Regions from separate parts of the Streptomyces sp. NPDC091279 genome, predicted to be linked through region 1. Evidence: riboswitches for the same ligand, from Rfam matches in the RefSeq annotation. Region 1 holds a riboswitch; each other region holds the start of a gene.
What was found. Region 1 has a riboswitch for S-adenosylmethionine ahead of ACIQOU_RS01270 (PotD/PotF family extracellular solute-binding protein). Riboswitches for the same ligand answer to the same signal wherever they lie in the genome.

Region 1 (3,265 bases):
TGCGGCCCTCGGTGGGCCGCACGAACCCGGCGAGGCAGCCGAGCAGCGTCGTCTTGCCGCAGCCGCTGGGGCCGAGGACGGACAGGAACTCGCCACGCCGGATGGTCAACCGGTCGACGTCGAGGACCCGTTGCCCGTCGTACCCGGCGGCGAGGCCCTCGATGTCGATGTGAATGTCGTCGGTGGGCGCGTCGTCGACGCGTGTCTCGTCGGTCACTTGAGGATCGCCGCTCACTTGAATATCTGGTTCCAGCGCTGCTGCCACTGGTTCAGCCGGGGAGTCGCCGTCGTGTAGTCGACCCACGTGAACTTCTGGTAGACGGCCTCGCCGTACTTCACCTTCTTCTTGAAGGCGGGGCTGTAGTCGATGGAGTCGTTGCCGCCGCCGTAGAAGGTGCCCTCGGCGAACGGCTTCTGGTGCTGGGCCGAGCTGAGGTAGTCGAGGAAGGTGTAGGCGGCCTTGCTGTGCGCGGTCCCCTTGGGCACGTAGTACGAGGTGAGCGCGCCGACGGCGCCGGAGGCGGGGTAGGTGAAGCCGATCGGCTGTCCTTCCTTCTCCATGGCGAAGGCGCGGCCGTCCCAGAACGGCACGATCCAGGCGTCGCCGTTCTGGAGGACGGTGGAGACGCTGCCGGCGTCCGCCGGGTAGGCCGACACGCAGCCCTTCAGCTGGGCGAGCTTGTCGAAGGCCTTGTCCACGGCGGCCGGGTCGGACAGCTTGCCGCCGCCCTCGGAGACCAGCGCGGAGAAGAACTCCAGGCCCGCGTTGTAGGTCAGTGGGGGCAGCGCGACATGGCCGCAGTACTTCTTGTCGAAGATGTCGTTCCAGTCCTCGGGCGCCTGCTTGATCTTGTCGGTGCGGTAGACGAGACCGTTGGAGCCGGTGGTCAGCGGGACGCCGTAGGAGGAACCGCCGAGGGTGGACTGCCGGGTCAGGACCGGGTCGAGCTGCTTCCAGTGGCTGAGATCGGCCGTCGAGAGCGGCTGGAGGAGATCGCCGCCGACCGCCTGGTGCAGCGAGCCGGGGGTGAGGGCGACGACGTCGAACGGCGCGTCCTTGCCGCCGGCCGCCCGGAGTTTGGTGAGCCAGCCGGCGTCGGCGCCGTAGACGAGGTTCACCTTGATGCCGGTGTCCTTCTCGAACGGGTCGACGAAGGACTTCTTGAACAGCGCGCCCCATTCTCCGGCGAACGCGGTGACGGTGATCTCCTCGCCCTTGCCCTGGGAGGAGGAGCCGGAGCCACCGCCGGTGTCGACGCTGCATCCGGTGACGACGGACAGGACGGTGGCGGTGCCGGCCGCCACGACGACCGGCAGGAAACGGCGGCCGCGAGGGCGGCGGGACAGGACGGATCTCATTGGTGGAGGGCTCCTCCGTGCGGGGTGGCGGCGCGCTGCGGGCCGACCCGTGAGTGAGTGATCAGCGTCCGCTCGACCGGCGGGAGCCGCGCGGCGGAGGGCCGACGGGACGGGGCGTGACGTGGTGTGCTGACTGTCATGCCATGCTCCCGTCCCAGGTCCTGGACCTGAGCGACAGGTCCGCGCTTGCCCCCGGCACACCGGAGTGCGCAGGGAGCCGTGTCATCACCCGGGGCACCCCACCGCAGAAGGAGGGTTGCCGCCCAGCAAGCCGGGGCTTGTCGCTGGGACTCGTGACGCGGGTAAAAGTAACACCAAATTCAGCCAATCTGAAGATGATGCCCGTTCCGTGGACGGCCCCCCGCCCGCGAGGCCCTCACACATGCAGGAACCCCAGGTCAGTGACCTGGGGTTCGTGAGCCGGGTGCTTCGGAGGGTGCGTCGGTCAGCCGCCGAGCACCAGCGCGCAGACCACGGAGGCCACCGGTGCGATGGCCGCCGTCTCGGCCTCGGCCAGTGTGCCGTCGTCCTGGATGCGCAGGGCGGCGACCGTGCCGCTGTGCTGGTTGGCCACCAGGAGACGGCCGGGGGCCAGGGTCAGGCCGCGGGGCCAGCTGCCGCCGCCGGGGGTCTCGCCGAGCGGTGCGAGCGTGGTGCCCGTGAGGCGGAACGCGGCCACCGTGTCCGCGCCCCGGTTGGTGACCCACACGAACCGGCCGCAGGGCGAGGCGACGATGCCGCCGGGCTGGTTGGGGACGTCCGCGACGGCGGTGGCGGGCACCCGGGACAGCGCGTGCAGGGTGCCGGTCGCCGGGTCGTAACGGTGACAGGTGACCGTCGACGACAACTCGTCGGCGCTGAACACCAGGGACCCGGACGGCGCGAACGCGAGGTGCCTCGGTCCCGAGCCGGCCCGCATCCGGCTCACGGCGACCTGCGTCAACTTCCCGGTGTCGGCGTCGAGTTCGTAGGTGAACACCGCGTCCGCGCCGAGGTCGGTGGCGAGGAGATAGCGGCCCGCCGGGTCGGGAAGGATCTGGTGGGCGTGGCTGCCGTCCTGGCGGCCGGTGACCGGGCCCGACCCCTCGTGCTCGACGACGTCCGTGAGGTCCGCGAGCCTGCCGTCCGCGTCGAGGCGGTGGACGGCCACGGTGCCGGGGAGGGTGTCGGTGCCGTAGTTGGCGGTGAGGAGGAAGGCGCCGCCCGGGTGCACCGTGAGGTGGCAGGGGTTCGCGCCGCCGCTGGTCAGGGGCGCCCCCAGCGGGAGGGGCGCCCCGCCGTCCCGCAGCGCGAACGCGCCGACCGCGCCCGGCGTCGACTCGTGCGTCGTGTAGACGACCGGCAGTGTCGGGTGCGCGGCGAGGAACGACGCCCCCCGGGCGGCGACCGCGTCCAGGGCGGTCAGCCCGCCCTCGGGCGTGAGACGGAGGGCGGTGAGTCCGATCCCCTCGCCCCCGGTGTCGGGCGTGTAGGACCCGGTCAGGACGGAGACACCGACTGGCGCTGCTGGATTGCTCATTGACGGTCCATCAACTGTGGCGTGTGACATGTGAGTTCAGTTCCTCGTACGGCGGGGGACGGACGGCGCGGACGGGTCCGGTGCCCGGGTGGCGTCAGCGGAGTACGTCGTCGTGGTGGTCGAGGAGGGCGAGTTCGGCCCGTCGGGGCAGGCCCTCCCAGTCGCCCTCGGTGCCGACCGCGAAGGCGCCGAGGCGGGCGGCCGTGTCGAGGCGGACCGCAGCCGGTGCGCCGGTCAGGAGTTCGGCGAGGTACCCCGCGACGAACGCGTCCCCCGCGCCCACCGAGTCGTGGACCCGGGCGGGCAGCGCCGGCTGGCGGTACGGGCGGCCGTCGAGCAGGGCGAACGCACCGTCCTCGCCCAGCTTGATCACGGCTCCGGCGGGGC
Region 2 (3,265 bases), on a different contig from region 1:
ACTGGGTCAGCGCGGGCCGGATCAGATGCCCGCGGGCCAGTCGCAGCTGGGCGGTGCGGTAGATCGCGGCGGCCATCCGGCCCAGCGCCTGCCCGTCCTGGTGCCGGTGCCTGCGCACCCCGACGTCGACCTGGGCCAGCGCGTCCAGGCCCACCAGATGCAGCGAGTCGACGAGCATGCCCAGCTCGATGCCGTACCCGACCGGGAACGGCAGCTGTTCGAGCAGCGAGCGCCGGGCCGCGTACTCACCGCCCAGCGGCTGCACGAAACCGGCCAGCTGCGGCCAGTGCATGTTCAGCAGCGGGCGCGCCATCAGCTCGGTGACCCGGCCGCCCTGCCCGGCGGCGCCGCGCAGCGGACGGTCGTACATCGCCTTGACCAGGTCGATGCCGGGGTCGGTGAGGAGCGGGCCGACGATGCCGAGGACGAAGTCGGAGGAGAACTCCCGCAGGTCCGCGTCGACGAAGCACACGATGTCCCCGCTGGTCACCAGCAGGGAGCGCCACAGCACCTCGCCCTTGCCGGGGACGGCCGGGATGCGCGGCAGGATGTCGTCGCGGTGCACGACCCGGGCGCCCGCCGCGGCGGCCACCGCGGAGGTGCGGTCGGTCGATCCGGAGTCGACGACGACGATCTCGTCGACCAGCGGGACCTGTTGCATCAGGTCGTGCCGGATCACGGCGACGATGTCGCCGACGGTCTCCTCTTCGTTGAGCGCCGGCAGCACCACGCTGACCGTCTGCCCCGAGGCGCGTTTGGCGGCCAGGACCCGGTGCAGCGGGCGATCGGTCACGGACCAGGAGTGGGTGCTCAGCCAGCGCTCGACTTGGTTCATCACAGTGCGCGGCTCCTTAACGTTCTCCGGGCGAGCGGACCGGTGTGATCCATCTCGCGGTTCGGACGACTATCTCAACTGTCCTGGCCTTCGGTTACAGTCTTGAACAACGCTGGTGACCATCGCATGTCGGGGTCCATCGGCGGCCACAACAACTACATACCGCTCATCCAGAGGGGCAGAGGGATACGGCCCGATGAAGCCCCGGCAACCCTCCAGCCGGTCTCGTTCAGATCAGTGTTGATCGTGACGCGAGGCTCCCGGCTCGGGAAGGTGCCAAATCCGTCTCACGGCGAGATGCGTCGTGAGGAAGATGAGGAGAAAGGGCCTCGCCTCCATGGCTGTGCAGACTGCCGAAAACACCACGAACCCCTCCAGCGCCCCCGTCGACCTGGGTCCGGCCACCGCGCTGAGCTGCCGGGAGTGCGGCCACCGCGTGCCGCTCGGCCCGGTCTTCGCCTGCGAGGAGTGTTTCGGCCCGCTGGAGATCGCCTACGACTTCTCGGCCTACGACACCGAGGAGCTGCGCAAGCGGATCGAAGCGGGCCCCGCGAACATCTGGCGGTACGCGCCGCTGCTGCCCGTCCCCGCCGACGTGGCCGACAAGCCCAACATCAACCCGGGCTGGACCAAGCTCGTCAAGGCCGACAACCTCGCCCGCGCGCTGGGTGTCGACGCCGGGAAGCTCTTCGTCAAGGACGACTCCGGCAACCCGACGCACTCCTTCAAGGACCGCGTCGTCGCCCAGGCCATCGAAGCGGCCCGCGCCTTCCACTTCACCACCCTCTCCTGCTCCTCCACCGGCAACCTCGCCGGCGCGGTCGGTGCCGCCGCCGCGCGGGCCGGTTTCCGCTCCTGCGTGTTCATCCCGCACGACCTGGAACAGGGCAAGGTCGTCATGGCCGCGGTCTACGGCGGCGAGCTGGTCGGCATCGAGGGCAACTACGACGACGTGAACCGCTTCTGCTCCGAGCTGATCGGCGACCCGGCCGGCGAGGGCTGGGGCTTCGTCAACGTCAACTTGCGGCCCTACTACGCCGAGGGCTCCAAGACCCTCGCGTACGAGATCTGCGAGCAGCTCGGCTGGACCCTGCCGGACCAGCTCGTCGTGCCGATCGCGTCGGGCTCCCAGCTCACGAAGATCGACAAGGGGCTCCAGGAGCTGATCAAGCTCGGGCTCGTCGCGGACAAGCCGTACAAGATCTTCGGCGCCCAGGCCGAGGGCTGCTCGCCGGTGTCCGTCGCCTACAAGGCGGGGCACGACGTGGTGCGGCCGCAGAAGCCGAACACCATCGCCAAGTCGCTGGCCATCGGCAACCCGGCCGACGGGCCGTACGTGCTCGACATCGCGCGGCGGACGGGGGGTGCGGTGGAGGACGTCACGGATGAGCAGGTCGTCGACGCGATCAAGCTGCTCGCCCGTACGGAGGGGATTTTCGCCGAGACGGCGGGTGGGGTGACGGTGGGGGTCACCAAGAAGCTGCTGGAGAGCGGGCTGCTCGATCCGACGTTGACCACGGTGGTGCTCAATACCGGTGATGGGCTCAAGACGCTGGACGCGGTGGCGGGGACGGGGCTGAGTGCGACGATTCGGCCCAGCCTGGAATCGTTCCGTGAAGCTGGGCTTGCCTAGTTTCGTCGTTGTCGTCTGCGGGCCGGTGGGGCTTCTCGCGCCCGCGCGGCGGCAGCCGCATATCGAACACAGCCCCGCGCCCCTGAAAGCCACAAGCCAAAAAGCCTGCTTCCGACCGGAGGTTCTCCTGTGAGCGTTAGTGTCCGTATCCCCACTATTCTGCGTACCTATACCGGGGGCCAGGCTGAGGTGACGGCCGAGGGGAGCACCCTCGGTGAGGTCATTGCTGATCTGGAGAAGAACCATTCCGGGATTTCTGGGCGGGTTCTGGATGACAAGGGTGCGTTGCGGCGGTTCGTCAACGTGTATGTGAACGACGACGACGTCCGGTTCGAGCAGGGGCTTGAGACCGCGACGCCGGACGGCGCGGGCGTCTCGATCATCCCGGCGGTCGCCGGCGGCTGACCGGGCCACCGAGAGTTCACCGAATTGCCCTCCCCGGGAGAGAACCGGAGGGGGCAATTCTGCATGGTTGAGCACGGTAGGATTGGGGAACCCGCACCATTCCGCACACCGCGCCCCGACGGGTTCCGGCTCGCCGCGCGACAAGATGTAGCCAAAGTGTGCGGGACTTTTGCGCGCCTTGTGCCTTTTGCCGGGCCCGACTTGCCCTGAATTGAGTTGAATTCTCGCAACATTCCGGACCCCGGCCGTCCAGAATTCTCGTCCGATTGACCTGTTGCAGAGGGCAGTTGGGCAGATACATTCGGCCGCGGTCGACGCGTTCCGGCGCACGCCCCCAGTGCCAACGGTGGGTGGAGGTCTGACCCGGGTCCGCGAAGTGCGGGTCTGTGCAA
Region 3 (3,265 bases), on a different contig from region 1:
TCGTGGCTGGTCGCGCAGTTCCCCGCGCCCCTTGGTTGGCTGGACTTGGCGGCGTCGCCATGTGCCGTCGGGACGCCGCCGGGTTGGCAGGCCTGGCGGCGTCGCCCTGTGCCGTCGGGACGCCGCCAGGTTGGCTGGACCTGGCGGCGTCGCCATGTGCCGTCGGGATGTCGCCAGGTTGGGTGGGTTGGCCTGGGGTGTGGTGCGTCGTCGGGGTCAGTTCACTGCTGGGACGCAGCGGCCGTTTTCTGTGTGGTAGGTCCAGCGGGCGCCGTTGGTGACCAGTTCGCGGACTGCGGCCACGAAGCGCTCGATGTGCTCGTCCGGGGTGCCCGCGCCGAAGCTGACGCGGATGGCGTTGAGGGACTTCTCGCCGGGAGACGCCTCGGGGGCGCCGCACTCGCCCTGGGACTCGGGGGCCGTGCCCAGCAGGGTGCGGACCAGCGGGTGGGCGCAGAACAGGCCGTCGCGGACGCCGATGCCGTACTCGGCGGAGAGCGCGGCGGCGAAGTGCGAGCTGTTCCAGCCGTCGACGACGAAGGAGAGCACGCCGACCCGGGGCGCGTCGTCGCCGAAGAGGGACAGCACCCGCACCTCGGGCACCTCGGCGAGCCCGGCCCTGACGAGGTCGACGAGGTGGCGTTCGCGGGCGACCAGGGTGTCGAAGCCGGCCTCGGTGAGCGCCTTGCAGGCGGAGGCGATGGAGTAGGCGCCGATGACGTTCGGGGAACCGGCCTCGTGGCGGGCGGCGCTGTCGTGCCACTCCACGTCCACTCCCCCGTCCTCGCGCCGGGAGACCTTGCGGCTGGCGCCGCCACCGGCGAGGTAGGGGTCGGCGGCCTGGAGCCAGTCGGCGCGCCCGGCCAGGACGCCGGAGCCGAACGGGGCGTAGAGCTTGTGGCCGGAGAACGCGACCCAGTCGACGTCGAGGTCCCGCACGGAGACCGGGTGGTGCGGGGCGAGCTGGGCGGCGTCGAGGACGATGCGGGCGCCGTGGGCATGGGCGGCGGCGGCCAGTTCACGCACCGGCCACAGCTCGCCGGTGACGTTGGAGGCGCCGGTGACGCAGACCAGGGCGGGGCCGTAGGGGTCGCGGGCGGCGAGGGCGCGCTCCAGGGTCTCGACGGCCTGGTGCGGGGTGCGCGGGGCGTCGAGGTAGCTGACCCGGGCGTCCTTCCAGGGCAGCAGCGAGGCGTGGTGCTCGGTCTCGAAGACGAAGACCTGGCAGTCGGCGGGCAGGGCCTGGGCCAGCAGATTGAGGGAGTCGGTGGTGGAGCGGGTGAAGATCAGCTGGTCGTCGGCGCGGCAGTCGAGGAACTCCGCGACCGTCTCGCGGGCCTTCTCGAAGAGGTCGGTGGAGAGCTGCGAGAGGTAGCCGGCACCCCGGTGGACGCTGCCGTAGTAGGGGGCGTAGGCGGCCACGTCGTCCCAGACCCGCTGGAGGGCCGGGGCGCTGGCCGCGTAGTCGAGGGCCGCGTAGCCGACCTCGCCGCCGGTGACGAGCGGGACGGTGACATCTCGGCCCAGAACCGGCAGCGGGGTACAAATGGCCTGGTCGACGGCGGCGGTGGAGACAGACATGGCGAACTCCTGTGAGAAGCAGGGGGAACCACCGTGTGAGCGGCTTCGGCTCGAACACGGGGCGGAAAGAAAAAGGGGTGTGCGGAGGCGGGGCTCGACGCCCTAGCGCATTCGCTTGCTCACAGGATGCTCCTCGACGACCAGGACCCCTGGTGGTACGAGGGGTCCGCGCTTGCCGTGGACCTCGCTGCCCACGGCCTGGTCTTCACCCGGGGCACCCCGCCACGGACGGAGGGTTGCCGGACAGTCGGCCGGGGCCTCATGACTGTCACTCATGACCTGCGGAAAAACGTACGTGAAGTGATCGGGGTCCCGCAACCCGTGTCCGGATCGCGGGACCGCGACGGTGCTCCGTCAGGCGTTGCTGGCCGCGACCCAGCGTTCCAGGGCCCGCCCGGCGGCGCCGGAGTCGATCGAGTGGGCCGCCTTGGCCATCCCGGCCCGCAGCCGTTCCGCCAGCGGCCCGTCCTCCGCCTCCAGGGCGACCAGGGCCGCCGCCGAGTTCAGTACGACGGCGTCCCGCACCGGGCCCGTCGCGCCGTCCAGGAGCCTGCGGGCGACGTCCGCGTTGTACGCCGGGTCGCCGCCGCGCAGCGCCTCCACGGGGACCAGGTCGAGGCCGACGTCCCTCGGGTCGAAGCGTTCCTCGGCGACCTTGCCGTCACGGACCTGCCAGACGCGGGAGGTGGCCGTCGTCGTCAGCTCGTCGAGCCCGTCGTCGCCGCGGAAGACCAGGGCGGAGTTGCCGCGCTCGGCGAGGACACCGGCGACGATCGGGGCCATCCGCGGGTCGGCGACCCCGACGGCCTGGGCCCGCACCCGGGCCGGGTTGGTCAGCGGACCCAGCGTGTTGAAGACCGTGCGGATGCCCAACTGGCCGCGGGCGGCGCCCACATGACGCAGCGCCGGGTGGAACTTCACCGCGAAGCAGAACGTGATCCCGGCCTCCTCGGCGACCTGCGGGACCCGTTCCAGGGACAGGTCGAGGTTGACGCCGAGCTTCCCCAGCACGTCGGACGCCCCGGACGCGGAGGACGCGGCCCGGCTGCCGTGCTTGACGACGCGGGCGCCCGTGCCGGCCACGACGATCGCCGACATCGTCGAGATGTTCACCGTCTTCGCGCCGTCGCCGCCGGTGCCGACGATGTCGACGGTGGGGCCCGGTACCTCGATCACATGGGCGTACTCGTACATCGTGCGGACCAGGCCGTTGATCTCCGCGACGGTCTCGCCCTTGGCGCGCAGCGCCACCGCGAACCCGGCGATCTGCGCGTCGGTGGCCTCGCCGCGCATGATCAGGTCCATCGCCCAGGCGGTGTCGTCGGCGCTCAGGTCGTGGCCGGCCAGCAGGCCGTTCAGCAGGGCAGGCCAGGAACGGCCCGCCGCGGTGTCGCCTCCAGCGGGGGTCACAGCGCTCATCAGCCGCTCCTGGTCGTATCTCGAAGAGTCGTCGGGAAGGGTCGGTACGAGAGCCACCCTATCCAGCGCCGGGTACGGCGAAGGGCCCCCGTCCGCTGAGCGGACGGGGGCCCTTCGGTCGTCGTGTGGCGACGTGGTGATCAGTGGTGGCCGTGGCCGCTGGTGATCTCCTTGTACTCCTCGACCGTCGGCTTCGGAATCTGCGACTCCGCGCCGTAGTACGACTCGCTGAGCTTGGCGCGCAGCTTCTCGGTGCCCTTCACCT

Region 2: linked by a shared signal. The riboswitch ahead of thrC (threonine synthase) and the one ahead of ACIQOU_RS01270 (PotD/PotF family extracellular solute-binding protein) in region 1 are both predicted to bind S-adenosylmethionine.
Region 3: linked by a shared signal. The riboswitch ahead of ACIQOU_RS24945 (aminotransferase class V-fold PLP-dependent enzyme) and the one ahead of ACIQOU_RS01270 (PotD/PotF family extracellular solute-binding protein) in region 1 are both predicted to bind S-adenosylmethionine.

What each region holds. Positions count from the first base shown of each region.
Region 1 is NZ_JBIVVA010000001.1:316,455-319,719, reverse strand. Features, by position in the region: gene ACIQOU_RS01275 (ABC transporter ATP-binding protein) at 1-217, opposite strand, end outside; gene ACIQOU_RS01270 (PotD/PotF family extracellular solute-binding protein) at 232-1,359, opposite strand; SAM riboswitch class IV at 1,537-1,658, opposite strand; gene ACIQOU_RS01265 (lactonase family protein) at 1,805-2,878, opposite strand; gene ACIQOU_RS01260 (sugar kinase) at 2,973-3,265, opposite strand, start outside.
Region 2 is NZ_JBIVVA010000012.1:309,362-312,626, forward strand. Features, by position in the region: gene ACIQOU_RS29420 (glucosyl-3-phosphoglycerate synthase) at 1-838, opposite strand, end outside; SAM riboswitch class I at 999-1,155, shown strand; gene thrC (threonine synthase) at 1,173-2,468, shown strand; gene ACIQOU_RS29430 (MoaD/ThiS family protein) at 2,598-2,873, shown strand.
Region 3 is NZ_JBIVVA010000010.1:68,829-72,093, forward strand. Features, by position in the region: gene ACIQOU_RS24945 (aminotransferase class V-fold PLP-dependent enzyme) at 217-1,581, opposite strand; SAM riboswitch class IV at 1,745-1,861, opposite strand; gene trpD (anthranilate phosphoribosyltransferase) at 1,936-3,000, opposite strand; gene ACIQOU_RS24955 (cytochrome bc complex cytochrome b subunit) at 3,141-3,265, opposite strand, start outside.